Regions from separate parts of the Bradyrhizobium sp. DOA1 genome, predicted to be linked through region 2. Evidence: riboswitches for the same ligand, from Rfam matches in the RefSeq annotation. Region 2 holds a riboswitch; each other region holds the start of a gene.
What was found. Region 2 has a riboswitch for cobalamin ahead of SE91_RS19585 (DUF1636 family protein). Riboswitches for the same ligand answer to the same signal wherever they lie in the genome.
Positions count from the first base shown of each region.

Region 1: another riboswitch for cobalamin. It lies ahead of SE91_RS02540 (ribonucleoside-diphosphate reductase subunit alpha); the one in region 2 lies ahead of SE91_RS19585 (DUF1636 family protein).
Region 3: another riboswitch for cobalamin. It lies ahead of metE (5-methyltetrahydropteroyltriglutamate--homocysteine S-methyltransferase); the one in region 2 lies ahead of SE91_RS19585 (DUF1636 family protein).

Region 1 is NZ_JXJM01000001.1:542,049-553,724, reverse strand. Features, by position in the region: gene SE91_RS02580 (ABC transporter ATP-binding protein) at 1-1,031, opposite strand, end outside; gene SE91_RS02575 (HAD-IIA family hydrolase) at 1,031-1,858, opposite strand; gene SE91_RS02570 (SDR family NAD(P)-dependent oxidoreductase) at 1,851-2,621, opposite strand; gene SE91_RS02565 (ribokinase) at 2,618-3,559, opposite strand; gene SE91_RS02560 (carbohydrate ABC transporter permease) at 3,556-4,416, opposite strand; gene SE91_RS02555 (carbohydrate ABC transporter permease) at 4,428-5,363, opposite strand; gene SE91_RS02550 (ABC transporter substrate-binding protein) at 5,449-6,828, opposite strand; gene SE91_RS02545 (HAD family hydrolase) at 7,269-7,949, opposite strand; cobalamin riboswitch at 8,637-8,850, shown strand; gene SE91_RS02540 (ribonucleoside-diphosphate reductase subunit alpha) at 8,972-11,676, shown strand, end outside.
Region 2 is NZ_JXJM01000001.1:4,135,077-4,142,271, reverse strand. Features, by position in the region: gene bluB (5,6-dimethylbenzimidazole synthase) at 1-65, opposite strand, end outside; gene cobS (adenosylcobinamide-GDP ribazoletransferase) at 65-847, opposite strand; gene cobU (bifunctional adenosylcobinamide kinase/adenosylcobinamide-phosphate guanylyltransferase) at 844-1,347, opposite strand; gene cbiB (adenosylcobinamide-phosphate synthase CbiB) at 1,470-2,411, shown strand; gene cobD (threonine-phosphate decarboxylase CobD) at 2,423-3,388, shown strand; gene SE91_RS19595 (cobyric acid synthase) at 3,377-4,825, opposite strand; gene cobO (cob(I)yrinic acid a,c-diamide adenosyltransferase) at 4,838-5,473, opposite strand; cobalamin riboswitch at 5,514-5,735, shown strand; gene SE91_RS19585 (DUF1636 family protein) at 5,830-6,204, shown strand; gene cobW (cobalamin biosynthesis protein CobW) at 6,201-7,195, shown strand, end outside.
Region 3 is NZ_JXJM01000001.1:526,663-538,338, forward strand. Features, by position in the region: gene SE91_RS02485 (hypothetical protein) at 1-81, opposite strand, end outside; gene SE91_RS02490 (outer membrane protein) at 230-1,000, shown strand; gene SE91_RS02495 (3-hydroxyacyl-CoA dehydrogenase) at 1,174-2,115, shown strand; gene SE91_RS02500 (beta-keto acid cleavage family enzyme) at 2,345-3,238, shown strand; gene SE91_RS02505 (MFS transporter) at 3,465-4,787, shown strand; gene SE91_RS02510 (avidin/streptavidin family protein) at 5,140-5,646, opposite strand; gene metE (5-methyltetrahydropteroyltriglutamate--homocysteine S-methyltransferase) at 5,622-7,982, opposite strand; cobalamin riboswitch at 8,061-8,285, opposite strand; gene SE91_RS02520 (TauD/TfdA dioxygenase family protein) at 9,064-9,993, shown strand; gene SE91_RS34980 (carbohydrate porin) at 10,650-11,676, shown strand, end outside.

The sequences.
Region 1 (11,676 bases), 3.6 Mb from region 2:
GCAAGAGGAACCTTGCCAGATCTCTTGGGCGGCTCCAGCGTCGGCGCTTTGGCAACGACCGTTTCCCTCCCAGCGTTGCCGTAGACGTAGGTGACGCTGCCAAGATGCTCGATGAAATCGACATCGAGCTCGATTCCGATGTCAGTCTTCTCCGCCGCGGATGGAGAAAAATCGTCCGGGCGAATCCCGAGCGTGATCGGCTTGCCGACAAGCAGTTGATCCGGGTGGACGGGCACGGAGAGCGTCGCACCCGCGTCGAGCCTGACGTCCATGCCGGTCTCGTGCGCCGCCTCGACATGGCCATTGAGGAAATTCATCTTGGGCGAGCCAATGAATCCGGCTACGAAGCGAGACGCCGGATTGTGATAGAGATCGTGCGGGGTGCCCACTTGCTCGATATTGCCGTCCTTGAGCACGACGATCTTGTCAGCCATCGTCATGGCCTCGACCTGGTCGTGGGTCACGTATATCATGGTATTCCCAAGCTGCTTGTGCAGCTTCGCAATCTGAACCCGCATTTGCACCCGCAATTCCGTGTCCAGGTTCGACAGCGGCTCGTCGAACAGGAACACCTTGGGCTCGCGGACGATGGCACGCCCGATCGCCACGCGCTGCCGCTGTCCGCCTGATAGTTGTCGAGGCTTACGATCCAACAGATGGTCGATCTGCAACAACGATGCAGTTTCGGCCACCCTGATATCAATCCCGGCCCTCGGCACTCTGCCCATCCGCAGAGGAAAGGCCAGGTTCTCGCGCACGGTCATGTGCGGGTAAAGAGCATAGCTCTGAAACACCATGCCGAGGTTCCGGTCAGCGGCGTCAACATCGTTGACGATCTCGTTGTCAATCAGTAGCCGTCCTCCACTGATGCGCTCCAGTCCGCCGATCATTCGAAGCAGCGTCGACTTGCCGGATCCGGATGGCCCGACGAAAACGACGAATTCACCGTGATCGATCGTCAGGTCGATATTGCGCAGGACTTGGATAGTCCCATAGGCTTTATTCACGCCTTCCAGGCGAACATCGGCCATTATGCTCTCCTCTGTGGGGGGCTTTCAGCTAGCGCCGGCGGCACCTCAATTTCTACCAAGCTGGACACGATGAAATCCGGCGGCGCCAGAGATGGATCCTCACGGGGCGGCACGCCGGTCGTGACCAGCACGGCCGGGAGACCAGCTCGCTTACCAGCTTGAATATCTGTCGGAATCTGATCGCCGATCATCAGCGTGGCACCGCGCGCTGTTCCTAGGCGGGACAGTGCGGTTTCGATCATGTGTGGCTCGGGTTTGCCAACGATCAAGGGTTTGACTTGTGTAGCCACAGCGACAGCAGTGATCGTTGCTCCTGCGCCCGGTTCGAATCCATCTTCGGTGGGCAAGAGGAGATCGGGGTTGGTGCCGATGAATACTGCCCCATTCAAGATAGCATCGACGGCAATCCGCATCTTCTCATGTGTAATCTGACGGTCCAGCCCCATGACGACAGCTTCTGGCTCCCGATCGATCACCTCGAGCCCCACGTCTGCCACGGCATTCACAAGGGACGGCGCGCCGATGACAAACACACGCGTAAGGTCTGGATATTTGACCCGAATAAGCTCAGCGGCGGTGACGGCGCTGGTGACAACGTCTTTCGACCCGATAACAAGCCCAAAACTCTCCAGCTTGCGGGCGACCTCTTCCGGAGTGTGCGTCGAATTATTCGTCACGAAGCAGAACGGCAATCGAGCCACCTGCCACGATTTAAATGCCTGAATGGCCTCAACGATCGCAGCGTTTCCACGATAGACGACGCCATCCAGATCCGAAATGATCCCTTCGATGGGCGGCCAGTTGAGCTCAGAAGCGGTACTAGCCATTCATCAGCATCCCACCGTTTACGTGCACGATCTGCCCGGTCATGTAGGACGCTGCGGGGCTTGCGAGGAAGACCGCAAGCCCTGCGATATCCTCCGGCACACCCACACGCCCGAGCGGAATGCGGCCGCTGTGCCGGGCTTCGGTCTCCTCACGTGGCCGCCCATGCATCGGCGTATCGATGATCCCGGGCGCGATCGCGTTCACATTGATCTTGAGGGGCGCGCATTCATAGGCAAGCAGCTTAGTAACGTCGTGAACGATCGCTTTCGATAGGCAATAGTCGGCGCCGCCGGCCTGGTAGTTGAACACTGCTCCCTGCGAAGACAGTGAGGAGCCGACGTTGACGATGCGACCGCCCTTGGTCTTCATGAAGCGCTCGATCGCCAGTTTTGAGCAGCGCAAGACGGCGACCGAATTGATCTGAATCGTACGCTCAATAGCCTGCGCATTGCCATTGAGCAGCGACTGGGCGGATTTGATGCCGGCGTTATTGACCAGCACGTCGAGCCGGCCAAAGCGCCTAGCAACCTCATCGAGAACCCTGGTGACATCGTCCTCGCGCGCGACGTCCATTGCCATCGGCAATGCGCCGTTACCGTAGGGCAATGCAGCCAAAGTGTCTTCGAGGTTTTCGAGGTTAGCATCGGTAGCAAGGACGTTCGCTCCTCCTGCCCGAAACGCATTCACAATGGCAGACCCGATGCCGCCACCCGCGCCGGTCACGAGCACCGTTCTGCCTGAAACGGAGAACTGTTTGGTCATTCCAACTCCAGGATGGTTTGGGACTTCAAAAACTCATGAACGGCGTCTGCACTCGGCATGGAGGCTTGAGCGCCGCGGCGCGTCACACATAGGGCGCCCACTGCCAGGGCCCTTCTTACGGCTTCTCTCAAAGGCAAGCGCTGTGCCAGTGACGCGGCGAACGCTCCATTAAAGGCATCTCCTGCGGCCGTGGTATCAACAACCTTGACGGGAAAGGCACTCAGAGCGATGGAGCGCGTTGCGTCGGCGTAATAAGCTCCTTGCGCCCCGAGGGTAATCAGCGCAGCACGAGGCCCGAGATCAAGAAGCTTCAAGGCGGCGTTGGCGGCGCTGTTGAAGTCGCAGACCTCGACTCCTGTTAACTCGAAGGCTTCTGTCTGGTTCGGCGTGACGAAATCAACGCTTTTCCACGCGGCTGATGAAAGTCCCGGCCTCACCGGCGCTGGGTTAAAAACGAGATCAAAGCCCTTGTCGCGCTTCATCTCGAAGAGCCGATTGAGCGCTTCGATCGGCATGCCCATTTCAGCGACCACGATCGCGTCGCGCTCTATGAACTCGGCCGCGCTCTCGACCATATCTGGCGTCACGTTCACATTGGCGCCCGGGTCTATGACGATCATATTGGAGCCATCGTCACTGACCATGACCAGGGCTGAGCCCGAGATTTCCCCCGGCGAAAATTTGATTGCGTCCGCGCGAACGCCGGCGTCCCGTAGCGACTGCAGCAAAAAACGACCGACATCATCATCGCCAAGACGCGTGTAGAAGTGTGGCTCAAGCCCAAGGCGGGCGGCAGCAACGGCCTGATTGGCGCCTTTGCCTCCAGCGTAGCGGATCAGCGTGCCCGACACGCTTTCACCTGGCATTGGAAGCCGCTCGACCTGGAAGCATAGATCAAGATTGGTCGTTCCAAAGAACATCAATGGCCTGGCACTCATTTTACAGCACCAAAGGTAAGGCCACGTTCGAGGTGATGCTGTCCGATGACGATCAAAATGACAGGAATGATCATCGTAACAACTAGCCCTGCGGCCATGACGGGATAGAACTGCACGCCGGGATTGAGCAGCTTGAGAAGAGCGACGGTCACGGGCGCCTTGGTCGAACTGAGAATCAGACCGAGGGCGAAATTGTGCCAGGCCAGGAGGAAGATGAGCAACGAGGCGCCGATCAGGCCCGGCTTCAAAAGCGGCAGCACGATGTGCAGCACAACCCTAATCGGCTTGGCGCCATCCATGGCGGCCGCCTCCTCGATCTCTTTCGGGATGTCTTCGATATAGGAGCGACTCAGCCAAACGATCATCGGCAATGTGACGACCTGGTAGACCCAGATCATGCCGATATAGGTGTCATATAATCCAATCGCCTGGAAAACACTGAAGAGCGGGATGACCACTAGAAGGACGGGGGCGAAACGGAAACCCAGAATGAAGAAGGCAATGTCTTCCTTGAAAGGTACGTCCCGTCTCGCCAGAACGTAGCTGGCCGGCACCCCCACAGCTAAGGAGAGGATGACAGAGCCCAGAGCTATGAGGACGCTGTTGGTGATTGGCGTCAAAAACTCGACTTTGATCGTGCCATAGCTCGTTGCTCCTGCCTGGGCTACATCAAACAGGACACGGAAGTTTTCCAGTGTCGGCGAGAATAGAAAGGTTGGTGGCCAGGTCATGACCTCCGCCTGCTCTTTCAGCGACATCATCACGATCCAGATGAGCGGAAAGGTTAGGATCAATGCGCAGGTGGCGACGAGCAGGTTGAGGATCACATTTGTGGAGGTTGCGCGTTTCAATCGCATAAATTGCCTCCTCAGCTGACACGCAGGCGGACGAAGCGCCACAACTTGACCATAGCGAACGTCCCGACCAGCACGATCATCCAATTGACGACCATAAGGGCGGCACCACGTCCAAAAGCGAGATTTTGGAATGCGGTGATATAGGCGCGCACCGAAAGTACGGAGGTGCTGTTTCCAGGCCCGCCTTGCGTTGTCCCGAAGATAATGTCGAACTGGTTGAGGGATTCGATCAGCCGAAACACCGCGGCGATCAGAATGTAGGGAGCGATCAGCGGCAACTCGATATGCAGAAAGGTTGCCCACCCCTTTGCGCCATTGACGCGGGCGGCTTCCCTCACCTCTTCATTGATCCCCTGAAGGCCAGCGAAGATGATCAGTGCGAAGAATGGCGTGTAGGTCCATACATCGATGAGGACCAGGGAGAATATCGCGGTGTTCGGATCCGAAATCCACGCAAATCGGCTGATGCCGGCAAGGGACAATAAATAGTTCATGATCCCGTTTTGCGGATCCATCATTGTTGTCCACATGAGGGCAACGCTCATGGGCGGCAGGACGAGTGGCAAGAGGATGACGGGCCGCATCACGCGTGCCAGGAACACCTCAGTTGCGAACAGCTTGGCAAGTGCAAGACCGAACGCGGCCTCTGCAAGGACCGCCGATCCGGCATACACCAAAGTGGCTCGGATGCTATTCCAGAAATCATCTGTCTTGATGAGCGCTGCGTAGTTGTTGAGGCCAATGAAGTGAACCAGCGGCCGACCGAACTTGAGGTCAGTCAGCGACTGAAATACGCCATAGAAGAACAGGAAAAGAAATCCAAGCAATATTGCGATCGCTGGAGCAATCGCGGCAATACTCCACCAGTCGAGACGCGCCGGCGCGGCGTTCTTGACCCGATCATCTTTTGACGAGGTAAGTTGACTGGCCGAAGACAGCAGCGTCACGATTGCGTCGACTCCTCGAAGGTCCATCCCACTTTATCTCTAACATGCAAAGGGGCGGCGGTTAGATTTGCCGCCCCTTTTACCCTCACATTGACGAACGGATTTCGGAGGCGAGGTCGGATAGCGTTGCCTTGACGTCAGCTCCCTTGACCATTTTCTGCATCGCCACGGCCCAGGCATTCATCGCCTCGCCAAAGCCGACGCGGGCTGTAAAGGCCAGCTGCGCCCTGTCTTGCACAGTCTTGAACGTGTCGACGAAGTTATTGAACTCAGGCTTTGCCGCGTATTCAAGCCAAGCCTTGTCGCTCCACGTCGAGGCGCGCGGAGAGTTGACGAGCTTGCCAGCGACAGCACCGTTCAGCTCGACCTGCTTTGAGGTTGCCCACTGGATGAACAGCCAGGCTGCCGCCTTCTTTTGAGAAGCAGCGTTGATCGCAAGAGACCAGATCCAGATGTTGGATTCGAAGTACTTGCCGTTCGGAGCCCGCAAGGGGGGCGTGAATGCGATCTTGCCTGAGGCGGGCTTGCCGGCCACATCATTCCAAAACCCGAACATATTAGAATCGATCGCCATCGCGGTGCGTCCTGAACTGATGCCATCGACAACTTGGTACCAGTTGTCGTTGGCAAAGGACAAAGCCGCGCATTTCTTGATCATGTCCACATAGTCCTTGTGAAACGCGATAGACTCGGGTGCATCTAGGCCTGTGTCTAGCTTTCCATTCTTGATGATGAAATCATGCACGCCGTAGGACCTGGCAATCGAGATCACAGCGGTGTGGATGCTGCTCCAAAACCGCACACCGCGCACGCCCAAAGGTGTGATCGCGGGGTCCGCAGCCCTGAGCTTCTCGCAAGCGACGGACATTTCCGGCGGCGTGGTCGGGACCTTGATGCCGTGCTTATCCAGGATGTCCTTGCGATAGAACAGCTGGATGTTCTCGAAGCCATGTGGGATGGCCCACACCTGCCCGCTTCCCGGCTCAATCTGCCCTTCCTTGACCTTCCAGGTCAGGGCATCCCGCAAGGCAGGGAAGAAATCTTTGTAGTCGTAGCCGGCCGCGGTGAGTTTAGGATCGTTTAGATAACGGTCGAGTGGCTCGAGCAATTGGCCTGGCGCAAGATCCCAGGCCGGTTGAATGCCCGTGCCCACGACGTCCCAGCTCGGCGATTTTGTGCTGAGCTGGATGGTCAGCTTGTTCCAATAGGCGTCGTCCGGATAAAGCTCGGGCGTCACTTTGATGCCGGAGAGTTTCTCGAATTCGGGCAACTGGGCCGCGACCGCATCGGCATAGAGATGAATGTCGTAGGCCCAGACGATCGATGTGCCTTCGAATTGGCGCCAGTTGATGTCGTCCGCATTAGCTTGGGTGATGGCCGCTCCGGCCAAAAGCATGGAGCAGATAAGGGCTTTCTTGATAAAATTGGCCGAATGGCCGCGCAAAACGGCGAGTGTCCTTAGCATGTTCCCCTCCGATATGGGCTCTTTGGCCCACAAACCCACGTGCCTCTCCTCTTGCAGAGGCCGCAGCGGCGCGAAGGCTAGCCGCCGCTATCAGCCGTAAGCGGCCTTTCCAGACGAAGATTGGGTAAGTTTGGGTAATGTGAGAATGACGAGCGAACTACGTCTTGGATCGGTAGGCGCGGCGGTAGCTCTCGGTGCCGGACCGTCATCGTGGCGAACCGGCTGAAAGGCGGCGCGGAATGTCATCAACCGGAATGGCCCAAGTGCGCGAACTCGCGCAGCCCTGCCGCGAGAAAACCGGCAGAATAGTTCAATTCCATTCCTAGCCGCTACAATAAACGCGACGCTCTATAACGCGCCGGTCGTGGCATTCTCAGCCTAGTGACGGCGCATGCGGCATCGCTCCAACAGGACAACAGGTATTGTTCTTTGATTATCGCTTATGCATCCCGGAAAAAGCCGTGCCCCTGCAGAATCGGCAACAGCTCGTGATGGCTGCGAATGATGTAGTCCGGTTCTGCTGCCTGCAATCGCGAATCGGAGACAAATCCGCCGGTAATGGATACGCTTATGAGCCCGAGGTCGCGAGCAATATTCGTTTCGACTGGCATATCGCCGATGATAAAGGTCGCCGAAGGCTTGATGTCATTCTCTTGAATATAGCGACGAAGCCGCTCCCCTTTGGTCATTGACTTGAACTGCGTGGCGCGGCTTTCAAAAGCGATCACCTCATTAATGTAGTCATTAATTCCAAGCCTTCGCAATTGCGATCGGAGAGGCTCGGCGATATGGTTACTCACGATGATGGACGAAGCGTCTTGCTGGCGCGCGATTTCCAGAATTCTACGAGCGCCTTCGCGCAGATCAGCTTTGCCCGCAAAATGTTCGTAGGTGTCGTGAAACATTGCACCCGCATCTCGATCCATGTCGGCAATTTCCGAGTCCGACATTCCCAGACTGCGATAGAGGATAGAAAGCGGGACATCGCAGTGGTCGCGAAACGTAGCCATATCGATAGTTCTGCGACCAAAGCGATCCAGTATTGTATTCGTCGTCTGTAGTAGCACGTGCGCATCGTCGAGCAACGTGCCATTCCAATCGAATACAAGAGCAGGTTTCATGATTCGACCTTCAGGAGTGGATTGCGCATAGGGAAGATCCGCCGTTGAATTCCGCAAGCTTCTATTCGCACGCTTCTGCCCTTCTGCCGTTAGCATCTCGAACGTGGATGATGAGAGATCGATACCATCATGCCTGCACGTTAGCGACGATACGAGAACTAGGAAGGGCGGATGGGATACGGGTTAGAGTGAGAGAAACGAGCGGGAAACATTCGACATGCTAATCTTCTTGTTGAGGAGCGCAGCCTCTGAGCGAGGATAAGTTCGGCATAGGCTACGTGAACACATCGTCTGACGATCTTAAGCAAGCGTCGTACCAGCTGCACAAACAAAGTGACTCGACCCATCTCACCGGTCATCACCGGAAAAACACGACAGTCTTGTGAAGCTGCATTGCTCTCAACTCGTCGAAGTCGCGACACGTTGTCTGGAACACGACATCGGTACTAAATAGCAAGGCTAACCGGACGGAGTACTTCCAAACTTCACTGTCCTAGAAAGGAGAGAGCCAAATTCGTGGCCGACTCGCTAACGCGGCTGCGCAAGCCTGGCCGCTCTCTCGGTGTCGATGACAACGCCCATCGGAATCAGGAGATGTCAGAAGCAGAAGCCCCTGAGATTTCAGCACTCCACAAGCAAATCCGCGCCGGTACGTTCATCAGCTGTTGACAGCGCGTCCCGAGAGTCACTACATATCGGCATCACGGTCCACTTGATTGCAAGATCTAGTGGCTAAGAGGGAAGCCGGTGAACTGCGCCTTGCGCGCGGAATTCCGGCGCTGCCCCCGCAACTGTCAGCAGCGAGCTGCTTCCGAACGACGTCACTGGTGCGACTGCGCCGGGAAGACAGGAAGTGCAACGACCTGCGAGCCAGGAGACCTGCCGTGATGATCAAAACGTCCACGGGCGGGGTGTCCCGGCGGTCGCTTGCATGCACTGTTCGGCACCTCCAGTGCCGGCGTTTTTGCAGCGCCCTTACCTACAGCCCCGTTCAAACACAACACGCATCACGGGGCCGATTGATGTCACTGAACCTACATGACGCGGACACCGCATCCGCACCCATCATCCACTTCCGTCCACAGTCACTTGCGGGTGCCTCCAGCGAGCCGGCCATGCAGATCATTCGCCGCAACGGCAAGGTGACCCCGTTTGACTCCGCCAAGATTGCGGTGGCCATGACCAAGGCCTTTCTGGCCGTCGAAGGCACCACGGCAACCGCCTCGCGCCGCGTGCATGAGAGCGTTGAGCAATTGACCGCCGAGGTCGTCGCCGCGCTGATGCGGCGCGCCAGCGAAGGACGCACTTTCCACATCGAGGATGTTCAGGATCGCGTCGAACTCGCCTTGATGCGCAGTGAGAACCACAAGGTCGCACGCGCCTATGTGTTGTATCGCGAAGAGCGCGCGCGTCAGCGAGCCCAGGAGGCAGCCGCGCAGCCGACGCCCGCCAGCGAATCGACCCTTCACGTCACCTTGGCGGATGGTTCGCGTGTCGGGCTGGATACCAGTCGCCTCGCGCTGATCATCGGCGAAGCCTGCGCCGGCCTCGATGGCGTCGCTGTGAAGCCGGTGCTGGCAGAGACCACCCGCAATCTCTACGACGGCATCTGCCAGGACGAGCTAGCGCAGGCTTTGATCATGGCAGCACGCACGCTGGTCGAGCACGAGCCAAACTATGCTTACGTCAGCGCCCGTTTGCTGCTCGACAAGCTCCGCGGCGAGGTACTCTCGCGCGTTCATGGCGTTGCGACGTCGGCTTCGCAAGCGGACATGGCGACGCGCTATGCTGAATACTTTCCGACCTATGTGAAAGTCGGGATCGCCGCCGAGCTGCTCGATCCCGAACTCGCCCGCTTCGATCTCCACAGCATAGCGGCGGCGCTGAAGCCGGAACGCGACCTGAACTTCCAGTTCCTCGGACTTCAGACGCTTTACGACCGCTACTTCCTGCATCAGCACGGCAAACGGATCGAACTGCCGCAGGCTTTCTTCATGCGCGTTGCGATGGGGCTGGCGCTGCGCGAGATCGATCGCGAGGCAAAGGCGATCGAGTTCTACGATCTATTGTCATCTTTCGACTTTATGGCCTCGACACCCACCCTGTTCAATTCTGGCACGCTGCATCCGCAGTTGTCGTCCTGCTTTCTCACCACCGTCGCCGATAATCTCGACGGCATTTTCAAATCGATCAAGGACAATGCGCTGCTCGCCAAATATTCGGGTGGCCTCGGCAATGACTGGACACCAGTTCGCGGCTTAGGCGCTCACATCAAGGGCACCAATGGCGAGAGCCAGGGCATCATCCCGTTCCTCAAAGTTGCCAACGACACCGCGATCGCCGTCAACCAGGGTGGAAAGCGCAAGGGCGCGGTCTGCGCTTACCTTGAGACTTGGCACCTCGACATCGAGGAATTCCTCGATCTTCGCAAGAACACCGGCGACGACCGCCGCCGCACCCACGACATGAACACCGCGAACTGGGTGCCGGACCTGTTCATGCAGCGCGTCGATGCCGACGGCGAGTGGACGCTGTTCTCGCCGGACGAGACGCCAGACTTGCATGACCTCTACGGCGAGACATTCAGGACGGCCTACGAGGCCTATGAAGCGAGAGCGAAGGCCGGCGGCATGCGCCTCTTTAAAACGGTGCGCGCCACCGACGTTTGGCGTCGCATGTTGACCATGTTGTTCGAAACCGGCCATCCCTGGATTACCTTCAAAGACCCCTGCAACCTGCGCTCGCCACAGCGCCACATGGGCGTGATCCATTCCTCGAATCTTTGCACCGAGATCACGCTAAACACTTCGGCCGATGAGGTCGCCGTTTGCAATCTCGGCTCCGTCAATCTGCTTAGTCATGTCGGCGCCGACGGGGTCGATCATGCCAAGCTGAAGCGGACGGTTAGGACCGCTGTGCGGATGCTCGACAACGTCATCGACATTAATTTATACACCATCCCGGAGGCGCGTCGCTCCAACATGCGCCACCGCCCGGTAGGTCTCGGCCTGATGGGCTTCCAGGAGGCGCTTCAGCTCCAGCGCATCCCGATCGCGACGGATAAGGCGGTCACGTTTGCGGATATCAGCATGGAGGCGATCTCCTTCCACGCCATCGAGGCGTCGTCAGATCTCGCAACCGAACGCGGACGCTATCCGAGCTTCGAGGGCTCGCTCTGGTCGAAAGGTATTTTGCCGCTCGACTCTATCCAACTTCTTAAGGATGCCCGCGGCGGACTCGATGTCGACCGCTCCTCGACCCTGGACTGGGATCGCCTGCGCAAGAAGGTCGTCGCTGGCGGCATGCGCAACTCCAATGTCATGGCAATCGCGCCAACGGCAACGATCTCCAACATCTGCGGCGTGTCGCAGTCGATCGAGCCAAACTATCAAAACCTCTTCGTCAAATCGAACATGTCGGGGGACTTCACGGTCGTGAACGGGCTCTTGGTCCGCGATCTCAAGGCTCGCGGTCTGTGGGATGAGGTGATGATCTCCGACCTAAAATATTTCGACGGCAGCGTCGGCCAGATCGATCGGGTGCCCGATGATCTCAAGCATCTCTATGCGACAGCCTTCGAGGTCGACAGTTCCTGGCTGATTGAAGCGGGTGCGCGACGGCAAAAATGGATCGACCAGTCGCAGTCGCTCAACCTCTACATCGCCAATCCATCTGGCAAGACACTAGACGCACTTTACCGCTTGGCTTGGCGCCGTGGATTGAAGAC
Region 2 (7,195 bases):
ACGTCACGGCGCCACACGAACAGCTCGTGCAGATGCTGGCGGAAGATATCGTCAAACTCGACCATCATCGCCCCGACTGGAAGGAGGCGGCCACCAGCAGGATCAGGATCTCGCTGGTCTGCTCGAACGCACCGAGGATATCGCCGGTCTGTCCGCCGATCTGGCGGATGGCAAGCCGGGCCAGCAGAAGGCCGGCGAGCGATAGCACGATCAGGCCGGCCAGCGCCTTGCCCGGCCCGAGCGTGAGCGCGAGAACGAGCGTCCCGACGGCGAAGGCAATCGCGACGCTGCGGCCCGGCGGCGCTCCGGCGCTCGCCGATAATCCATCTGGTCGCGCCGGCGGCACCAGCGACATGAAGGCCGGCACGCCCGCACGTGCAGCGGTGTGCGCGGCGCACAGCGCCAGCATCACGGCCCAGGGATTGGCGATGGCCCCGAGCGCGCTCCAGCGCAGGCCGAACGACAGGATCAGCGCGCAGACGCCGTAGGTGCCGATCCGGCTGTCGCGCATGATCTCGAGCTTGCGCTCGCGCGTGCGCCCGCCACCGAGCCCGTCGGCGGTGTCGGCAAGCCCGTCCTCGTGCAATGCGCCGGTGATGAGGGCAGTGGTCGCGAGTGCGAGCAGGGCGGCAAGGTTCGGCGTCAGCCCGACACGGATGGCGACCATGTAGACGAAAGCGCCGGCGAGGCCGACCAGGAGTCCTGCAACCGAAAGCGCCCATGTCGCGCGCGCGATCGCGCCGTCGCCGGCGGGCTTCGACGATGCCACGGGAAGGATCGTGACGAACGATGCCGCCATCCTGAGATCGGCGACGATGTCCTTGAGCAGCTCGGCGCGCGGCATCATTTCAGTTTCATCGGCAAGCCGGCAACGACGAACTCGACCTCGTTAGCAGCGGCCGCGATGGTCTGGTTCATGATGCCGGCGGCGTCGCGAAAGCTGCGTGCCAGCGCGTTGTCAGGCACGATACCGAGGCCGACCTCGTTGGTGACGAGAACAACCGGGCTGTTGAGCTGGGGCAGGGCGTCCGCAAGCTGCTTGACGTCGCTCTCCCAGTCGCGCTCCGCATGCATGAGGTTGGAGAGCCACAGCGTCAGGCAATCCACCAGCCTTGCACCGCCGCCATCGGTTGCGACCAGCGCGGGCACGAGATCGAGCGGCACCTCGCGCTCGATCCAGTCGGTTCCACGACGCGCGCGATGCTTCGCGATGCGTTCATCCATCTCAGTATCGAGCGCCTCCGCCGTCGCGAGATAGACGGGCCGGCCGGGAAAGCCCTTCGCGCGTGCTTCCGCACGCGTGCTCTTGCCCGATCGCGCTCCGCCGGTGATCAAGATGACGGCCATCAAAGTCTCCTGTCGGCCAGCACTAATCACCAAACGGGGCCAAAGACAAAGCCGAAATCAGGCGGCCAGGGGCTTGCGCTCAGCCCTCGCTTTGCGCAACAGGGGCGGGACAGGAGGCAGGTGTGGGCTTTGCGGGCGCGATGGTGGTTGCGATGGCGGTGGATGCCCTTCTGGGCTGGCCGGGCGCGCTGTTCGCGCGGATCGGCCATCCCGTGACCTGGCTGGGCCGGCTCATTGCTGCGATCGACACCGCCTGGAATCGAGCATCCGATCCGCCATGGCTTCGCCGCGCCGCGGGTATTGCCGGAGCGCTCGTGGTGATCGCGGTCTCCGTCGCGCTCGGCTGGATGCTTCAGTCATGGCTTCCATGGAGCTGGATCCAGCTCGCGCTCGTCGGCATCCTGGCCTGGCCACTGGTGGCGCAGCGCTCGCTGCATGATCATGTCGCGGCCGTTGCGAGGCCGTTGAGCGCGGGCGACATCGCCGCAGCACGCGAGGCGGTCTCGCGCATCGTCGGGCGCGATCCCGCAACGCTCGATGAAGCCGGCATCGCGCGTGCAACGATCGAGAGCCTCGCCGAGAACGCATCCGACGGCATCGTGGCGCCGGTGTTCTGGGGCGCGCTGTTCGGCCTGCCTGGCATTTTCGGCTACAAGGCGATCAACACGCTGGACTCCATGATCGGCCATCGCAGCGAGCGCTACGAGGCGTTCGGCTGGGCCGCGGCGCGCATCGACGATGTCGCCAATTTCATTCCGGCGCGCCTGACCGGATTCTTGTTCGTGCTGCTGGCGCCGCGGCGATCCGAGGCGCTGTCCTGCATGACGCGCGATGCGCGACGTCATCGCTCGCCCAACGCCGGCTGGCCCGAAGCAGCCATGGCGGGCGCGCTTCGAGTGCGGCTCAGCGGCCCGCGCATCTATCACGGCAGCATCACCAACGAGCCCTGGCTCAACGAAGGCGCGCGCGATCCGCTTGCCGCCGACATCGGCGAGGGGCTGGCGGTGTATCGCCGCGCCATGCTGCTGCTCGCCGGCGTGCTTGCGATCCTGGCCTTCGCGTGAAACAACGGGGCATGCGCGAGCACGGTGGAAATCTCGATCTGGCCCAGCAGCGTTTTGGCGGGCGCGCGGAGGATTGGATTGATCTCTCGACGGGGATCAACCGGCTGCCTTACCCCCTGGGCGAGGTGAGTTCGCGCGCTTGGACTGCGCTGCCGTCGCGCGCCGAGATCGAGACATTGCATCAGGCGGCACGACACGCCTATCGCACGAACGCGCCGGTTGTTGCCATGGGCGGTGCACAGGCCGCCATTCAATCGCTGCCACAACTCGCGCCGCCCGGCCGCGCGCGCATCCTCGCGCCGACCTACAACGAATATGCCGGGGTGCTGTTGGCCGCGGGCTGGGACGTGCAGGAAGCCAGCGAGCCCGACGCACTGGCGGGCGCGGATCTTGCCATCATCGTCAATCCCAATAATCCCGATGGTCGGAGCTCTGCGCCACAAGATTTGCTCGCACTACTGCCGCGCGTCGGCCGTCTCGTCATCGACGAGAGCTTTGCGGACGCACTTCCGCAGCTGTCGCTCGCGCCGCAGGCGGATCGGCCGGGATTGCTGATCTTGCGCTCGTTCGGAAAATTTTACGGACTTGCCGGCTTGCGGCTGGGTTTTGCTATCGGCAACGCAGACGATATCGGCAAGCTCGCGGCGCTGTCGGGTCCATGGCCGGTCTCGGGCGCGGCGATCGCAATCGGCAGCCGCGCCTTGCGTGACGATGCCTGGGCCGAGGCCACGTCAGCGCGACTTGTTCGCGATTGTGGACGTCTCGATGAGATGGCGCGCGGGAAGGGCTGGACGCTCGTTGGTGGTGCGTCGCTATTTCGGCTGTACGAAACGCCCGACGCACTGGTCGCCCAGGAAAAGCTCGCGCGTGGCCAGATCTGGTCCCGCGTCTTCGCGCAGAACCCGCCATGGCTACGCCTCGGGCTTCCCGGCAGCGAAGTTGAATGGACGCGTCTTGCCGAAGTTCTAGCGCGCTAGCGCGAGCAGGCCGTCGACGTCGAGATGCTTCCCGATGTGATCGGCGAGGGCATCGAGCGCGCTCTCGACTCTTGCATGATAAGGCTGGTTTCCTGCGGGAATGTCGAGCTTGGCGAGATACGCCTTGCGGAATTCGTCGGACGTGAACAGGCCGTGCAGATAGCTGCCCTGCACACGGCCATCGCGCGAGATCGCGCCTTCCGGCTCATCATTCAGCTTCGCAAATGGCCGGGCGCGATCGGGCCCGTCGGTGCGGCCGATGTGGATTTCATAGGCTTCGATCGGCTGCTCTGTGGCGGCATGCACGGCTGCAACGCGTGTCAGCGTCTTCTGCGGATTCATCACCGTCTCGACATCCAACAGCCCGAGGCCGGGCGTGTCACCCGCGGGGCCCTCGATCCCGTCAGGATCAGAAACGCTGTGCCCCAGCATCTGATAGCCGCCACAGAGGCCGAGCACGTGGCCACCCCTGCGGTGATGCGCGAGGAGATCGATGTCCCAGCCCTGCGCGCGCAGGAAGGCGAGATCTCCGCGTGTGGATTTGGAGCCGGGGATGATGACGAGGCGGACGTCGCCCGGAATGGCTTCGCCCGGACGCACCATCACGAGATCGACGCCAGCTTCGAGCTTGAGCGGATCGAGATCGTCGAAATTGGCGATCCGCGATAGCGCGAGACAGGCGATCTTGCATTGGCCCGGCTTGCGCGCGTCGCTCAGGCCCAGCGCATCCTCGGCCGGCAGTTCGCCGGCGCGCGCGAACCAGGGCAACACGCCAAGCCCGCGCCAGGCGGTCGTCTGCTCGATCAACTTGTAGCCGTCGTCGAACAGCGTGGGATCGCCGCGGAACCTGTTGATGACGAAGCCCTGGATCATCGCGGCATCGTCGGGGTCGATCACCGTCTTGATGCCGACGAGCTGGGCGATGACGCCGCCGCGGTCGATGTCGCCGACCAGAACGACCGGCACGTCCGCCTTGCGCGCAAAGCCCATATTGGCGATGTCGGCCTTGCGCAAATTCACCTCGGCCGGGCTGCCGGCGCCTTCGACCAGCACGAGATCGGCGCGCGCCTTCAGGCGCTCAAAACTCTCCAGCACCGCGCCCATCAGTGACGGCTTCATCGCGGCGTAGTCGCGTGCGCGAGCGGTCGCGATGCGCTTTCCATGCACGATCACCTGCGCGCCGACATCGGTCTCGGGCTTCAGCAGCACCGGATTCATGTCGGTGTGCGGCTCGACGCCGGCGGCGAGCGCCTGCAGCGCCTGGGCGCGGCCGATCTCGCCGCCATCGACGGTGACGGCCGCGTTGTTCGACATGTTCTGCGGCTTGAACGGGAGCACGCGCAGGCCGCGCCGCGTGAAGGCGCGCGCAAGGCCCGCGACGATGAGCGATTTGCCCACGTCAGAGCCGGCCCCCTGGATCATCAATGCGCGCGCCATTGCGAGATCGTCTCAGAACTCGACGCCGGCCTGCGCCTTGATGCCGGAGCGGAAGGGATGCTTGACCAGCGTCATCTCCGTGACGAGGTCGGCGATCTCGATCAGCTCGTCCTTGGCGTTGCGCCCGGTGAGCACGACATGCGTCATCTCGGGCTTCTGCGTCGTCAGGAACTCGACCACCTCGGCGATGTCGAGGTAGTCGTAGCGCAGCGCGATGTTGATCTCGTCCAGCACGACCATGCGCAGGTTCGCATCGCGGATCAGCTCCTTGGCCTTCTCCCAGCCGGCGCGCGCGGCGGCGATGTCGCGAGCGCGGTCCTGTGTCTCCCAGGTGAAGCCTTCGCCCATCGCATGGAACTGGCAGAGGTCGCCGAAATGGCCGGTGAGCAGCCGACGCTCGCCGGTATCCCATGCGCCCTTGATGAACTGCACCACCGCGCAGGGAAAGCCATGGGCGACGCAGCGGACGATCATGCCGAAGGCCGAGGAGGACTTGCCCTTGCCGGCGCCGGTGTGGACAATGATGAGGCCTTTTTCGCCGCTCTTGGTCGCCATGATCTTGTCGCGGGCGGCCTTCTTCTTCGCCATTTTCTGGGCGTGGCGGGCGTCGGTTTCCTCGCCCGTTTGGGTCTCCGGTTCAGGCGTCATCGGTCCCGGTCCTTCGGCTTGACAAGTGGCGGCCGGCGGCAAATGGTGGGCCGGCGTTGGTTCCTGTCCTATGACAGGCGAAGAGGGAATGCGATAGGGTCCGAATCGGCAAGATTTGGGTCCAAAATGCAGCCGCCCCCGCGACCGTGACCGGAGAGATGCCCGAAGCCACTGACTCCCGAGAGGGAATCGGGAAGGCGGGGATCGAAGGGCAAAGCCCTGCTCCGCAAGCCGGGAGACCTGCCAGCGCGGACGATTTTGGACCGGCGGACGGGGTGTTCCGCGACGGGGAAACGGGCCTTTCGAATGCGGTCCGTGCGCCTCTTCGCCTCCCGCTGTTTATTCTGGAAGAGGCGATGACGGTTACACTTCACGTCTGCATTACCTGTCGCGCCGGCCAGACGCTCGGCGAGGGCGAGACCACGCCCGGCAAGCGCCTGCATGGCGCGATCCTTGACGCCGGCGTGCCCGACGGCGTCCATGTGGTTCCCGTCGAGTGCCTCTCGGCCTGCAGCCAGGGCTGCTCGGTCGCGCTGACCGCGCCTGGCCGTTGGTCCTATGTCTATGGCCGCTTGTCGGATGCAAATGCACGTGACGTGGTCGCCGGCGCTGCGGCCTATGCGGCCGCGCCCGACGGGCTCGTGCCCTGGCGCAGCCGGCCCGAAATCTTCCGCAAGCAATCGCTTGCCCGCATTCCCCCGATTCCCGCCGTGCCGGAGGCCGCCGAATGAACTCGCTCGCAAAAGTCCCGGTGACGGTGGTCACCGGTTTCCTCGGCTCCGGCAAGACGACGCTGATCCAGCATCTGCTCGCCAATCCCGGCGGCAAGAAGCTTGCAGTGCTCGTCAACGAGTTCGGCAGCGAGGGCGTCGATGGCGAGATCCTGAAATCCTGCGCGGACGCGAACTGCCCGGAAGAGAACATCGTCGAACTCGCCAATGGCTGCATCTGCTGCACCGTCGCCGACGATTTCATTCCGACCATGGAGCAGCTTTTGGCGCGGCCCGTGAAGCCCGATCACATCCTGATCGAGACGTCGGGCCTGGCACTGCCGAAGCCGCTTTTGAAGGCGTTCGACTGGCCGGAGATCCGTTCGCGCATCACGGTCGACGGCGTGATCGCGCTGGCCGATGCCGAAGCCGTCGCGGCCGGCCGTTTCGCGCCGGATCCGGCTGCGGTGGAAGCACAGCGCGCGGCGGACGAGAATCTCGATCACGAGACGCCGCTGTCGGAAGTGTTCGAGGACCAGATCGCCTGCGCCGACATCGTGCTGCTGACCAAGGCCGATCTTGCGGGCACGGCGGGAATCGAAGCGGCCAAGGCCGCGATCACCGCCGAGATGCCGCGCCCCGTGCCGATGCTGCCGGTCACTGACGGTGCAATCGATGCGCGCGTCATTCTCGGGCTCGGCGCTGCCGCGGAGAACGATCTCGCGGCGCGTCCATCGTATCATGACGGCGAGGAGGAGCACGAGCATGACGACTTCGCGTCCGTTGTGATCGACCTTCCGGAGGTCTCGGACATTGACGCGCTCGTGGCATCCGTCCAGAAGCTGGCGCGCGAGCAGAATGTGCTGCGCACCAAGGGCTATATCGCGGTTGCGGGCAAGCCTATGCGCCTGTTGCTGCAGGCGGTCGGCGAGCGCGTACGCCACCAGTTCGACAAGCCCTGGGGCGCGGGTGTCAGGCAGTCGAAACTCGTCGTGATCGGCGAGCACGGCGA
Region 3 (11,676 bases), 3.6 Mb from region 2:
TATCCTCTCGACCATCGAGGTGGTGGCTTTCTTTCGTAATCCAGTTCCAGCAATTGCGTGCCAATCGACGTGATCACGCATGCCTGGCCAACCGACATCAGCTTCTATTCCTCAGTCGAATGCTCAGGGGATGCTTGCGGTGTAGTCAACTACCAGCCTTGGCAATTGATGGAGAGGGCCGACACATGGCTATGTTGGTCGATCAACCATCAAGGGAACGGGGCCAAAAATGAAAGCAGTCCTGCTGGGCACGATAGCGCTTATCGCGCTGGCCGCGCCAGTCTCCGCCGCTGATTTGGCGGCGCAGCCCTCCATCAAAGCCCTCCCAATGGTCGCTCGGATCTACGATTGGAGCGGCTTCTACGCCGGCATTGACGGGGGCGGCGGCTCCGCACATCAGTGCTGGGACGTCGTCAACGCCGGTAGTTTGATCTTTGCTCCGCCGCTCGCCATGGGATGCCATAACGCGACAGGAGGCACCGCCGGCGGTCAGGTCGGCTACCGCTGGCAGATAGCGAACTCGGTGTTCGGCCTTGAGGCGCAGGGCAACTGGGCAGATTTCGCGGGCTCCAACGTCAATCTTGCTTTCGCGGGCGTCCAGGATGAATCCAGAATTGACGCATTTGGGTTGTTCACGGGTCAGGTCGGTTACGTCTGGAATAATGTGCTGCTCTATGTGAAGGGGGGCGCTGCGGGCGTCCGCGAGAAATATCGGGTCTCAGATTCTGCAACTGGGCTGACAATCGATAAGGGCAGGGAAACCCGTTGGGGTGGTGCGGTAGGCGCGGGCCTTGAATTTGGCTTCGCTCCCAATTGGTCCGTCGGTATTGAGTACGATCACTTGTTCATGGGCCGTCGGGACGTAGACTTCTTTTTTTCGACAGGAACTGTAGGCATCCCGGCGGGCGATCGTGCAGGGACCGCCCGCATCAGTCAGGATATCGACATCGGTTTAGTCCGTGTGAATTACCGCTTGGGTGACGCGGTTGCGAAGTATTGATCTTCGTCTTTAGAATGCATTCCTTCGCCGGGAAGCTGGGATAGAAGGTCGTGTGTGAAAACGACTGTCCGCACACGTGCACGAGCAAGCTTCGGTTCGGCAAGAATCACAAGAATCATCAGGCTGGAACGCGACCTGCGTCTAGCACATCCGCTCAATCGTGAGGGAAGAACATGACGGACGCTAGCGCCGTCAAATCGGAAGTGTCGCCCGCCGGGGAGTTCCCAGTTCGTCGGCTGTTCTTTCTCGAGGTGAGCACCAACCGCATTCAAGCGATGAACCCAGATGGTTCCGATCGAAAAGTTATTGTTACCGATTGTCAGCTTCCAGACGGGGTCGCAATCGATGTCCACGCTGGTCATATCTATTGGACCAACATGGGGTCCGGTGTCGCCGTCAACGATGGCTCGATCGAGCGCGCCGATATCGATGGAACAGCTCGAAGAGTCATCGTTCCCCGCGGTGCCACTTTCACGCCGAAGCAGATCCAGCTCGATCGCAGATGCGGCAAGCTATACTGGTCTGACCGCGAAGGGATGCGGGTTATGCGGTGCAATCTCGACGGCTCGAGGATAGAGACGCTCATCGAGGCAGGCCGCGGTGAGGTGGACCGCCGTGACCCGACAAGGTGGTGCATTGGCGTCACCATCGACATTGAGCGCCGCCAGCTCTACTGGACGCAGAAAGGTCCGGACAATGCCGGTCTAGGCCGAATCCTTCGCGCCAACATCGATATTCCGGACGGCGAGAGCCCGGCAAATCGCTCCGACATCAAGGTGCTATTCGATGGCTTGCCGGAGCCGATTCACCTTGAGTTGGACCTCGCTAACCGCGTCCTCTATTGGACCGACCGCGGTGATCCTCCGCGTGGCAACACGGTCAATCGCGCGGGCGTCGATCTAAAGACGGAGCCGGAAATTCTCATCACGCACCTGATGGAGGGAATCGGCATCGCACTCGACGTTCCCGGCAATCAGATGTTCGTTACGGACCTCGCCGGTTCGATCTATTCCGCCGACCTTGATGGAAAGAACAAACACAATCTCCTTTGGTCCCAGGGCAACTTCACGGGCATTGCGTATGCAGAAATCTGGCCCGCCGCAGGAATGAAATGACCGGAACACGCCGGTTGCGCCGAAGTGGCGTCTTCGCCGCCCACTTTTCGCATGAGCTGAACAGCTCCGTTTGCGAGCAAGAGAGCGCAGATCGTCGCGGATGACGCGCTGCAGAAGCCAAAACATGCGTTGAGGCAGTATGCGGCGGCGCCCATGCCAAACGACTCGTCCGAAGCAGATCTAAATCCACTCTTGAATGAGCTAAGCGGTCGATGACAGGAGACGTAGCATGAAGTTTGAGAGCAAAGTGATGGTCACGATTGCTCCGACGGGAGGTGTGGTGAAAAAGCCGCAAAACCCACACCTGCCGACCCAGCCCAGCGAGATCGCCGAGGATGTGTACCGGTGCTACGATGCAGGTGCCTCTATCGTGGCGCTGCATGCGCGCAGGACGGACGACGGCGCAACCTGTAATCCGGAAATCTACCAAGACATCAATTCTCGGATCCTGAAAAAGTGCGGCATCATCATCAACAACAGCACTGGCGGGGGTGTTGATGGAGACATGGTTCGATCCCTAGAGCCCGGGCTTGACGAGGTTATATTCGAAGAGCGCCTAAAAGGGCTCGAGGCCGGCGCCGACATGGCGACGTTTGACGCTCACACTGTTCTGGCCAGCTTTGGCGGACGCGAGATTGTCGTTAACACCTCGCCGACCCGCTGCGACATCATGGCGAAACGGTTCCAAAAGACGGGCATCAAACCTGAATGGGAATGTTTCTCACTTTCCCACCTTGTCCAAGATCCGGTGCGCCTCATCAATAAAGGTTTCGATAAGCCGCCCTATTGGGTCAATTTCGTTCTTGGAGCCGATCGTGGAATTCAGGGTGGATTGCCCTACACTCCGCAAATCCTCGATATGCTGATTGGGAATCTTCCCAAGGGAGCGATGTTCTGCGTTAGTGGGATCGGTCGAGCGCAGCTACCCGCAACGACTCACGCAGTGCTCGCCGGTGGCCATGTTCGTGTCGGGCTAGAGGACAATCTCTACCTCGAGCAGGGTACACTTGCCACTAACGTGCGGCTGGTCGAAAAGATGGTAAGGATTATCCGAGAACTTGGGTACGAGCCCGCCACCGCAGTGGAGGCTCGGGCGATGCTCGGGCTGGCACCTCGCATATGAGGGATAGTCGCCCGCCCTCAATTGGAAGCAATGTACGATGGGCCATCCATTCGATGCGTCGCTAGGTTAAATCCTGAGCGCGGGCAGCGCCCGTAGAAGTGTTGTCGATCTTCGATCGGACACTCCGGCCATGGGTTTCGATAATATCAGCCTGGTGTCGCAGTGCAGCTCCAAAGCTTGAGCAAAATGTGCGGTGAGCAGCGACTTGTTTTAGGAGCGTAACGAATTGTTGGAGTTGGTTGGTGACCAGTGTCGTGCCGAGGACGAGGTGAGGTCTGGATCGGTCGGGAGCGCTGTCGCCAAGAATACGCGGCGGCTCGTGCCGCTTTTGGGCATCGCTTATTTCTTCAACAACCTCGACCGTACCAGTGTCGGCATCGCCGCGTTACAGATGAACGACGACATTGGCCTAAGTGCCGAACAATTCGGCTGGGGCGCCGGGATCCTCTTCTTTAGTTACTGCCTGCTGGAAATACCCAGCAATATGATGATGTATCGCTTCGGTGCGCGCCGCTGGCTGGCTCGTATCATGATGACCTGGGGCCTTGCGGCCGCGGCGACGGCGTTCGCCGCCGGATCATACAGCTTCTACGCGATCCGTTTTCTTTTGGGTGTTTTCGAATCAGGCTTTTTTCCCGGGGTCATCTGGTACATCTCGATCTGGTTTCCGGCGCGATCGCGAACCGGGGTCCTCGCCTGGTTCATGGCTGCAACACCGTTGTCTTCTTTGATCGGCAATCCGCTATCGGCTTCGTTGTTAGGAATGGATGGAGTGTGGCGGCTGGCCGGCTGGCAATGGATGTTTCTCATCGAAGGTCTTCCGGCCTGCCTGCTCGGCTTCCTATGTCTCGTTCTGCTAGCCGACACACCGGACAAAGCAGCGTGGCTGACGCCCCGCGAGCGGGAAGCGTTGCTGGGCGAGCTCGCTGGGGAAAAGCACGATAGAGTCAGAAAGGATCTCTGGGCTGCGACAAAGGATGTTCGCGTGGTAATGTTGACGGGCATCACTTTCGCTTTCACGATCAGCTCCTATGGGATCGGTATCTGGCTCCCTCTGATTTTGAAGAGCCACAACTTGAACAACATGCAGGTTGGCTGGCTCTCAGCCATGCCCTATTTCTTTGTGACAATAGGCATGTTGCTCTGGGCGCGCCTTGTCGATCGCAAGGGGCAAAAGATCTCTAATCTGATCGCCGCATTGATGCTTGGCGCCACCGGACTTGTCTTATCGGTAATGCTCACGTCGCTTGTACCGGCGCTCACATGCATGACACTTGCTCTGATCGGCACGATTTCCGCGCGCACAATCCTCTACACGATCCCGCAGAGTTTTCTTACCGGTCCCGCTGCCGCCGGAGGCATCGCATTCATCAATTCCATTGGTGCCTTTGGCGCCTTCGTCGGCCCCTACATGGTCGGCTTTCTTAAGGACAGAACAGGATCCTTTGAAACTGGCATGATCGGAATGGCAATCATTCTAGTTGTTGCAACGTGCATCGCCGGTAATCTCAAACTCCTGGCTATCCATAATGATGACATTCCTGTCTGAACGCCTAAGTAGAGGACGTTCGGGGGTTTAAGGTCTGTCCGCAGCGTGGGCGACTCTCGGAGCGGACCTGCTAAAGGACATCACGCCAAATCGGCTTAAGGCGTAACTTGATCCCGACGATGTGCGCAAAAAGGGCCAGGCGCGAGCGTCCGAACCTTGGCCCATCGATACGTCAGCCTCCCTAGAATTCCAACGACAAGACCGAGCCTGAACAGGTGGGCGATTCAGGCTCGGCAGGGACCGATCTCGAGTTCGATATCAAATCAGCTTTGGAGCGAGCGTCGGCGCACGATAAAGGCGGGATAAGAGATTAGCGTGATGACGTTCTTTCTCTTGCCGCAGGCAGGTCATGTCATTTGCGGTTCTTTGTATTCGATAGCTTCTCGCCTGCACCGCTCTTGGCCACCTCTCCGCTAGCGGAAGGCAGTTTCGCTTTGTCGCCGCTTGCAAAGGTGAACGTGTCCGCGCCGGCGCTGATGCCATTCCATGCCACCGGTTCGGCGAGCGAAAGTAGCCAGAGTCCCTGAAATCCCGATGCAGCGTTCAGCTGCCCAGTCCACACCGTTGTCGATCCGCAGCCTACAAAATTCACCGAAAAGCTGATCGCCGCGCCGCTACTGGTCTGCGCGAGCCAGCCCGTCAACGCTTGAGGAGTACCTTCATCGCAGCTATTGCTCGCATTGTTCGTATAAGTGCCGGAAATCGCGCCTGTGTTCGGATTATAGTTGTCTACCGCTAGGGTTGATCCGTATTGGTTGGTCCAGGTCCAGATCGCTTGCGCCTTTGCCGGCGCCGCTAGGAGTAGGCCTAGGCAGGCCGCACCCATACACTTCGTCAACTTCCACTTTGCTTCAGACATTTACGACTCCATATCGCGTTGCGCATTTCGCGGGCCGCGGCAACCATGTTGACGAGCGCCGGACGGACTTCGGTCCATTTGCGGGTCTTTAGGCCGCAATCCGGATTGATCCAGAGCTGTGAATCCGACAGTCGTTGGCGGGCTCGCGCGATGAGATCCGCCATCTCAGCAGCCTCGGGAACGCGAGGCGAGTGGATGTCGTAGACGCCAGGGCCGATGTCGTTTGGGTATTTGAAGGCAGTGAATGCGTCGAGCAGCTCCATCTTAGAACGGGACGTTTCGATCGAGATGACATCTGCGTCCATCGCGGCAATTGCATCGATGATGGCGTTGAACTCCGAATAGCACATGTGGGTATGGATCTGCGTCGCATCGGCAACACCGGAGGAACAGAGGCGGAAGCTTTCCACTGCCCAGTCGAGATAAGACTTCCAATCGGAGCGGCGGAGAGGCAAACCTTCGCGTAGTGCGGCCTCATCGATTTGGATCATGGTTGCGCCGGCTCTTTCCAGTTCGGCGACCTCATCACGGATGGCGAGCGCGATCTGACGGCAGGCCTCGCTCCGCGGAATATCGTCGCGGACAAACGACCAATTTAGGATCGTCACCGGCCCCGTAAGCATGGCCTTCATCGGCTTTCTGGTTAGGGACTGCGCGTAGCGCCACCATTCGATGGTCATCGGCTTCGGCCGCGAGACATCGCCGAACAGAATGGGCGGACGAACGTAACGTGAGCCGTAAGATTGCACCCAGCCATGCTTTGTAAACACGAAGCCGGAAAGCTGTTCAGCGAAATACTGGACCATATCGTTGCGCTCGAACTCGCCGTGAACAAGAACGTCGAGCCCAATCTCCTCCTGCCAAAGGACGGCCCGAGCCGTTTCCTCTTTCAGGAATTGTTCATATTCCGCCTTTGTCAACTGTCCCTGGGCACGCGCGGAGCGGGCGTTGCGTACCTGCGCGGTCTGTGGGAACGAGCCGATTGTTGTCGTGGGAAAAAGCGGCAGGCCGAAACGCTTGCGCTGAACCTCGGCACGGGTCGTAAAAGCGCTGTTGCGACGGCACATAGCCTCGTCAATCGCCGCCGCCCGCTGTGCGACAGCCCTGTTATAGATCTTCGGTGATGCCCGGCGAGCCTTCGCTGCACGGTCTGATTCGGAAAGCGCGGCAATGGCGCTTCCGTCGCCTGCGAGTGCTTTCCCCAAGGCCGCGAGCTCGTCGATCTTCTGCACCGAGAAAGCAAGCCACCTCTTCACATCCGAATCGATATCGGTCTCGAGCTGAACGTCGATCGGGACATGCAAGAGCGAGCAAGACGGGGCGAGTTGCACGCGATCCTTGCCGAACTTTGCAATGAAAGGCTTGAGCCGCTCGACCAGTGCAGACAGGTTCGAGCGCCACACGTTGCGGCCGTCGATGACGCCGAGCGAAACCACGAGGTCCGCGCGGGCGTTGGTTTCAATTTGGCTCAATTGCTGGGGAGCGCGGACAAGATCCACGTGCAACCCGGCCACAGGCAGTCCCAGAGCGGTCGCCAGATTGTCGCCGATCGCTCCGAAATAAGTCGTAAGCATGATTTTGATGCCAGGCGCCTCCTCAGCAAGACGTCCATAGGCACGCTGGACCGCACGCCGCGTCGTCTCGTCGAGATCAAGCACCAGATACGGCTCGTCAAGCTGGACCCACTCGGCTCCACGTTTCGCCAGTTCCTTGAGCACCTCGACATAGACGGGTACGAGGCTCTCGAGCAGCGAAATCGGATCAAATGTCGGATCGGCACTCTTGCCGAGCTTCAGGAAGGTGACCGGTCCGACCAAGACAGGACGCGTTTGATAGCCAAGGGCTTTCGCCTCCTCATATTCCTCGATCGGTTTGCGGGAGGAGAGCCTGAAGGTCTGTCCCTTATGGAATTCGGGCACCATGTAGTGGTAGTTGGTATCGAACCACTTAGTCATCTCCTGCGCAGCGGCGCCATGAGCTCGGGCTTGACCGCGGCTCGCGCCTTGTTCCTTATCTTGCGAGCCTCGTGCCATGGCGAAATAGGTCTGCAGCGAGACCGGCCCGCCGTCCCAGCCATACATCTCGGGAATGGCGCCAACCATGACGCTCGTATCGAGAACCTGGTCATAAAGCGAAAAGTCATTTGATGGGATGACACTGACGCCCAGCGACTTCTGACGTGCCCAATTGGCGACACGAAGACCGGCCGCTGCTTCAAGAAGCTGCGAGGTGCTGATCTTACCGGCCCAGTAGGCTTCGAGCGCCAGCTTGAGCTCACGGCGCGGTCCGATACGCGGCGTGCCGAGGGTTGCGACAGGAAGTGAGAGAAGAGACATAGCTTTAACCCCATTGTGTGTGGGGGCAAAGGCCATGGCGGAAACGCACTAGGCGTACCACCGGACACCCCGCCCGTGGACGAATATGTTGTCGGGGCAGGTCTCCTGGCTCGCGGGTCATCGCCTGCATCCCGCCTTCCCGAAGCTTCTGCTTCAGTGACACGTTTGGATGCGAGCTCGCCGCTTACAGTTGCGGGGGCAGCGCCGGCATTACTTCAATCCTGAGCGGATCAAGAGCGCACCGGCTTCCCTCTTAGCTCCAGATCGAGTGAGAGCTGGAGAACCTCGACGCCTCCGATTATCTGCAGAAGAAGCGATACGTCAACCCTGAGATCGTCTTTGCTGCGGCATCGGCAAGCCTGACGGTCTAACGATTGAGCCATCGAGGTCACCGAACAATCGTGATGTGAAGCTCTGCGCGCCTTTCCACCCGAACGAAGAGGTGGCCGTCACGCCGTCACGTGCGATCGCGCGCTATAAATGGTCCTAGCCGCTTTCGGCCCCGCTATGCTGTTATTGGCTAGATGTATCGTGCAGCTCCTGGCCTTGAACGCCGCCGCTGTGCGCGCAAATCGTACGGACCGTCAAAGGGACAGAATCTCGGACAGCACTCCCTGGCGCCTCGTCTCTGGGCTCGAGTCGAGAGGAAGTGAAGAGACTTCCCTCTCTTGTCACTTCACCGTCACTACTGCGGTTTGCAGCATTTTGCGCAGCATCACGGATAGCTTCAAAGGGCCATGTGAACCGATCTCTGCGCCCCTCCCACCGCTTTTTCCATACGAATAGCTTTCTTGTTCCTTCGGCAGCGGACGAGACCTCAATCGCTTAGAAGGACAAGGCGCTCTTGCATTGGTCAACTACCAGTTCTGGCAATTGAACGTACTGATAGACCACGTCAACTTTAGAGCCGCACTAAGCCTTAGCGGAGTCGCACCAACAAGTCCGAGGTTGCTTCAGGAGCGCAAGCTCCAACTCGGCGCTGTCACTAGGAATCTGACGCATTCCGCTATGCGGTCGGCAGTTGGCGTTCGACAGCTCTAGTTAAGTTTAGCGGAAACCGCCAAATTGGAGATTTGGAGCCATGACTTATACGGTCTTGTCGGATTGCGTTGTTCCTCGCAGCGACATCGTCAAATGCGCTGCGCGCCTCGGCGCAGAAATCCGCAACGTCAAGCTATCGGGCGGTTTGCCGGAGCAGACGATCGGCTCGATCAATGAGTTGCTATTGGAGCACAAGGTCATCTTCTTCCGAGACCAGGGACACCTCGACGATGCCGAGCAAGAGCGCTTTGCCCTTCGTTTCGGGAAGCTGGCACCTCATCCGACGCTCGGTGCGATCAAAGGTACGGCGTCAATCATCGAGCTTGATTCCGCCCGCGCCGGTAGCCGCGCCGACTTGTGGCACACCGACGGAACCTTCGTCGATGCCTACCCCAAAATTGCGGTACTACGAAGCCTAGTGATTCCACCATTCGGTGGCGATACCGTCTGGTCAAACACCGTGACGGCATACCTCGACCTAGCACCGCCGCTGCAGCGTCTTGCAGACAAGCTTTGGGCCGTTCACAGCAACGCCTTCGACTACGCAATATTGGCCCGCGTCGGCGAGCTCGACAAAAAGCATTTGGACGAAATCTTCACTAGAACGATCTATCAGACCGAGCATCCTGTCGTGCGCGTGCATCCCGAGACCGGCGAACGCGCGCTAGTGCTTGGCGCTCTGGTGCAAAATTTCGTTGGTGTTCCGAAATACGACGGCCAGAAATTATTTGATCTATTTCAGTCTCATATCACGGCGCTCGAAAACACAGTGCGCTGGCGCTGGAAGGAAGGCGATGTAGCAATGTGGGACAATCGCGCCACGCAACATTATGCGGTGTACGACTACGGCGACCAGCATCGCGTCGTTCGTCGCGCAACCGTTGCCGGCGAAGTACCCGTCAGCATCGATGGAAAAAGCAGCGTAACACGCGTAAAGACGCCCAAGGAACCGGCCGCCGAAGTCGCCTAGCGGGTTCGCAAGATTGCTCGGGCTTTGCCACCCCCCCAGCAGACATGATGTTGTGCTGCGAGTACTCGGATTAAGACCGAGCAGCATCCATCCCTAGGGCGCCACATCGAGTTCAGCAGCTGCGTGGCGGCGGAGCCTATTCCCGGCGCTCGTCTTACGTTCCTCTCCGATGATGTGGGGGTTCGAACCGCCACTCGATAGGAGCGCGCGACTTTCGAACAAAAAGTGTTTTGCGCGCCAACCGGATTTCCCATCCGCAATAGTCTCAATTGTTGCCCAGCTGCAGCCATGAACTTCTAATTCACAGGCTCGTTCCGTTCATCTTCGCAGCCTCCGCTTTCAAGAGACTCGCTATGACGCTAACCTATTCCAGCATACGATCCGTTCCAATCGTCTCGGTGAGGAAGTAAAGGACGCTTTGGGCGTCGTCTAGTACATCGATGAATCCCTGTCCTGAAATCGTCCTCGGATCCCTGCGAGGCACGGGAGTCAGAGAAACGAGCGCTATTTGATCGCTTCCCATGGGGCGAGGGCGCAAATCGAGGAGCAATGCGCCGCGGCTCGTGTCACCTACCAACCTTAGCAATTGATGCAGATGTAGGACACATGGCAATCGTGGACGGCGAAATGCGGCCCCATACGTTAAGGAAGTCGGGATGCAATATGGATCTGACGACGCCAGCAGGCGTAACGGATCTGCTGTCTCGTCATCCGCCGGCGCACAAAGATGGGTTGCTGTCGCACTGTCCCTCGCTGCCACCCCCCTTGGGGAGACCGCGCTGGCACAAGCTGCCACCATGCCTGGCCCACAAAGCGGCACTCCCAATAAGATGACTCAGGGAGGAATTCAGAAGAAGAACCGCCCCGCTCCGCTCCCGCGAAGCTCCCCGTCCCAACCACCTGTCCATCTCATCACTCACGAGACCCTGGCACAAACTGCCAATGCATTTGCAGCAAAACAGGACAGTGCGGTTCTAGTTGTGAACAGCAGAACTCAACAAAAGGTCGATCCATTTGCAAAGTTCGAGGGCCTCCGCGAAAAAGGTATGTGGCTCAGTATTCCTGGCCCGGCCGATACGATAGATCAGGATTACGGCGGCGTTAGATCTGCGCTAGCGGAAGTCGGGATCGGCTATATTGGCGGGACAGTAAACACCTTTGTCACCAATCAACTGCCGAATGCGGCGAGGAGCACCATCCGCGATCAGCTATATGCTGGTCAGAACCCCACATTTAATACCCTAAACTTCATGATCGTAACGTACGATCTCAGTCGTTTTGGGATTCCCGATGGTCAGATCATCGTAGGAGCCCAGCAGCAGTATTGGACCTGGAAGCCCGGGGGGCCAGATAGAGCGGGGATCAATACGATTGCCTATTATCAGACGCTATTTGAGGGGAAGCTCGAACTCAAAATGGGCTATCTCAGAAACATAAATGAGTTCGCAGGTACGGTGGTCGGAGGGAACGCAGCAGTAAACGTTTTTGGGGCTTCGTCCAACATTCTGTACCAGGCAGGCATGAGCAACAATGCCGCGCCTACACCAGCTCTCAATCTGAAGTACAATTTTGATGAACGCTTCTACAATAGGACGTCAATACAGCGCTCATTAAGTCCAGACGGTCAATTTGCACACATTGCTGAAAATCCGACCGGCTTAGAGTGGAGCACGGCTAACTCGG